2 regions of the Enterococcus camelliae genome follow, and region 1 is predicted to be linked to the other one. Evidence: riboswitches for the same ligand, from Rfam matches in the RefSeq annotation. Region 1 holds a riboswitch; the other holds the start of a gene.
What was found. A riboswitch is a leader RNA that binds a small molecule or an ion and turns the genes downstream of it on or off. The one in region 1 is predicted to bind thiamine pyrophosphate.
Positions count from the first base shown of each region.

Region 2: it holds a riboswitch for thiamine pyrophosphate, as region 1 does, so the genes downstream of both, ACFSR0_RS02300 (acetylornithine deacetylase) here and tenA (thiaminase II) in region 1, are expected to answer to the same signal.

Region 1 is NZ_JBHUMO010000044.1:171,728-173,932, reverse strand. It holds gene msrA (peptide-methionine (S)-S-oxide reductase MsrA) at 1-493, opposite strand, end outside; TPP riboswitch at 1,012-1,100, shown strand; gene tenA (thiaminase II) at 1,205-1,870, shown strand; gene ACFSR0_RS07835 (GNAT family N-acetyltransferase) at 2,009-2,205, shown strand, end outside.
Region 2 is NZ_JBHUMO010000012.1:39,517-41,721, reverse strand. It holds gene ACFSR0_RS02300 (acetylornithine deacetylase) at 58-1,344, opposite strand; TPP riboswitch at 1,432-1,521, opposite strand; gene nrdF (class 1b ribonucleoside-diphosphate reductase subunit beta) at 1,639-2,205, opposite strand, start outside.

The sequences.
Region 1 (2,205 bases):
TCAATTGTTGATAAGAAATTTTTCGACGATCAAATATAATTTCAACAGCCTCAACGTGGCCTGATTGTCCTCTAGAAACCTCTTCATAGCTAGGATTAGCAGTTGACCCACCAGTATAGCCTGAATAAACAGCTAAAATACCTGTTCGTGTCTCAAATGGTTCTACCATACACCAAAAGCAACCACCAGCGAAAATTGCTCGTTCGATAAACGGACCATCCTTGGTAAAATGAAGGTGATCATCAAAAGGTTGTGAGAAATCAGAATTGCCGGCTAACGTTGCGTAAAATTCGGCAACATCGGGTGTGAGTGAGTGTCGTGTAGCCAAAGGACGAAGAACGACTTCAAGCTGGGCAAGTGTATCCGCTAAGCGCTCATGATTGTACAGACGTTGTTTGGCAGTCTCTAATTGTTGACGTTCCCAATCACGCGTCCGAGGATTAAGAATGAGATTGTAAAGTGTAGTCAATGCTTCTTCGGTTGATTGTTTCATAAAGGCTCCTTTCGTAATCTGTTAGCAACTGTATTTATTATACCCTGTTTGTTAAGAGGAAGAATCGAGAATGCCTGATAAAGCAAAAGAATTTTTAATAGAAAACGCTTGCAAAAAAAGACGCCATCCCTTATAATGAACTTGTAAGGAACCAATGATTCCCACAATTAGTTAAATTGAGTCAAATGAGTTTGTAAGGCAACACAGTGAATACAAAGTCAGTGAAACAAAAAGCTAGTTGAAACATAGGGTAATTGACTATGTGAAAGTGAATTAAAGGTTACAAATTTTAGAAAGGCGTGGGAGATTGACGAATTCCTTACTAACTGAATATGGCCTAGCAGGTGTTTAAGTCAACGTTGGAGCAACAAATAGACACTCCATCATGAAATGTATGACGGAAAAAAACAATAAATCCTGCTAGGTCTCTTTTTTTTTTGCATCAAAAAACAATTGTCGTTAAAAGAAAGCGATTTAAAATAATTTTGACAGCAAAGAAAAGGCTTGTTATAATTTTAAAAAAGAAGCTGGGGTGCCTGATGGCTGAGAATTACCCATATTACCTGATCTAGTTAGTACTAGCGTAGGGAGCTGAGCAAAGAATGATTATTCTGAGTAGGCGCCCGCATGAAAATGTTGGGCTTTTTTTGATTAGTATCCATTGTCTACAATAAGACATCAAAAAATAATTTGTTAGTGGGAGAGGTTAAAATGACAAAGTTCACAGATCAATTATTCGATATGGCACAACCCGTTTGGATTAAAAGTTATAAACATCCATTTATCAAGGAGATTGCTTCCGGCGAACTAGCACCCTCCGTGTTCCGATACTATTTATTGCAGGATCGCTATTATTTAGAAGAGTTTGGAAAAATTCATGGCCTAGCTGCTCAAAAAAGTAGTGATGCTCGCACAGCTGAATTTTTAAGAGCGAATGCAGAAAATCTAAAGAATGGCGAAGTTGAAATTCGAAAAGCGTTCTTCCAGCAACTTGCCATTTCTTCTGATGAAATTCAGTTAACACCCATTGCTCCTAGTGCATACAATTATGTTAACCATATGTACGAGCAACTTTATCATGGAACCACTCAGCGGACAATAGCCAGTCTATTGCCATGCTATTGGCTGTATAATGAGATTGGCAAACGTCTGATTGCTGAGGGATCACCTGTTTCTTTGTATCAGCAATGGATTGCCACCTATGATAGCGAAGCCTATACGGAGGATGTCCAAACAATGCTTGACTTGACCAATCAAGCAGCCAGTGAAGTGGATGAACAAGAACGCGAAGCAATGAAACAAGCTTTCTATCGAAGCAGTATCTATGAACTCCGCTTTTGGGAAATGGCATATACAATGGAACGATGGGATAGTTAGCCTTAGTTATAGCAATTCATCGCAGATTCATAGAAAAACACCACGTAGATCACGAGGGTAAGTCCAGCACGAGCCTTGAAAAAAGGTTCAACATTTTGCTTGTCGACAGAAATAAGCCTAAAGAAAGGATGCGAAGCATTGGAAATCAAAGTAGGTATAGTCAATCCTGATGAAAAAAAACAATTGTGGCAGATCAGCCAACAAACGATGACCATTGAAGTGGATCCTCATCCTTACAGACCAGATGAATACGATCGCTTCTTGCAAAAAATTCAGCAGGGAAAGGCTATTATGATGATTGAAAACCTGACTGTTTTAGGTGCCCTCATCTATTA
Region 2 (2,205 bases), on a different contig from region 1:
TCAAACCTGAGTGAGATTCTCGGGTCTGAAAGTTTTTTTCTTTTGGTTAAGGATTGTTCACACGGTCTTCTTGGTGGAAAGCCAACGTAATAGGAAGATTCCTAGTATTTTGCTGTAGGTAAGTAATTGGTCCAGTTCAATGGATTCGTTGTCGCTGTGTGCTTGCAATAATTCACCAGGTCCATATACCACAGCTGGAATGTCATAGGCACCAAACCATCCACCATCGGAAACAGATGTAGACATGGTAGTAGTGGGTTTTGATGCTGTTTGCGCTTCATGACTTTTGGCCAATTCAAGCATTGCTGGATGGGTAGGATCAAGTGCTAGTGGCGGAAAGACTTCTCCTTTATCTACAAGCATGGATTCACCACCCCATTCAAATGTAGGGAGATTTTCTTTCATCCACGGGTCTGCTTTGGCTGTGGCAAGAATGTGTGCTTCAATTTCACTTGTCACTTGTTCAATCGATTCATTTGGATAGAAGTGGACAGTAATCCATAGCCGGCAATTGTTCGGCACAAATGCGGGATGAATCCCACCTTCAATATAGGCGGGATTAATCGTATTTGTCCCGTGCTCAAATCCAGGATAGGACTTCATAATGCCCCAATGTCGTTCCAGAGTCTGTAACGCTTGAATCAGGATGGTCATTTTTTCAATCATATTGGCACCAAAAAGTCCTCCACCAGTGTGTACCATCTTCATCCGATTGCCATCGTGAAAGGTTTCGGGGCTTTTCAATTGAATCCAGCCAGTAATGACGCCACCTTGACCTTGAAACTGTAAATCACTCGTGTCACCAACAATTGCAAAGTCTGCTGTTTGACCAGATTCGAGTAATTTTTTGGTCCCAGCTTCGCCTGCTTCTTCCCCTACAACGGATTGCAAAAGGAGAGTGCCTGGCAAATGAATCTTCAATTGATGAAAGGTTTGTACTAACCAAATAACACACGCAACCGATCCTTTCATGTCACTGACTCCACGTCCAAATAGCCGAGAGCCTTTCTTTACCAACTCAAACGGATTGGTCTGCCAGTTAGCGAGTGACTCCAGTGCAGCGACATCGACATGGCCATTCCAGATTAAGCTTTGGTAATGCTCAGGATCCGTGCCTTCTTTTGTAGCCCAAAGCAATGTATCCTGCCTATAAAACGGCGCAGTTTCCACCGTAAAATCCAGCTTTTCAAGAGTCTCTTTCAGATACAGTTGCAGCTCGTTTGTATTCCGAGCGGGTGGGGATTCTGTGTGAAATCCCACCAATCTTTCTAGGATAGTCAGTAGCTGTTCTTGCGTCTGCTCCAGTGTTGCGAGCAACAGGCGTTCTTGTTCGTCGTTATTCACAGTATGTCCTCCTTTTACAAAGAAAAAAGCATCCCTTTTTTCTTCTAGTGATAGAAGCAAAGAGGGATGCGAGACAGCAAAAAGGATAGGTTCTTCCTAACATTTCCCTTCGGCAGGATCAACTGCATCAGGTTCAATGGGTATGTTCTCAGCCTCTGGGCACCCCAAATGTTCTATTCCAATTTAGTGTAGCAAAGAATGGGTGAATTGGCTAGTTGCTACGAGATTAAAAAAAATAGTGATGCATCAGCAATAGAAAAGCAATTGCTGATGCACCACTAAAGAGATGGGGGATTAATCAAAGCCGATAAGATAGTCTTCATCTTTCATTGCTTCGACTGAGCCTAGTAGATAGCCGTTGCCGACTTGTGAAAAGAAGTCATGGTTGCTTGTCCCAGTTGAGATACCATTCATCACGATTGGATTGACATCGTTGGCACCGTCAGGAAATAGAGGATCTTGCCCCATATTCATTAAGGCTTTATTGGCATTGTATCGTAGGAAGACTTTGACTTCTTCAGCCCAACCAATTTCACCATACAGTTCATCGGTGTAGTTTTCTTCATTTTCATACAGCTCAAATAATAAGTTGTACATCCAATCCTTTAAAGAAGCTTGTTCTTCCTCTGGCAATGCGTTGAAGCCCAATTGGAATTTATAACCGATATAAGTTCCATGGACGGATTCGTCACGAATAATTAACTTGATAATCTCAGCAACGTTGGCTAATTTATTGTTTCCAAGATAGTAAAGTGGGGTATAAAAACCTGAGTAGAAAAGGAACGTTTCTAAAAAGACGCTAGCAATTTTCTTTTGAAGAGGGGTTCCATTTTTATAGATTTCATTGATTTTTTCGGCTTT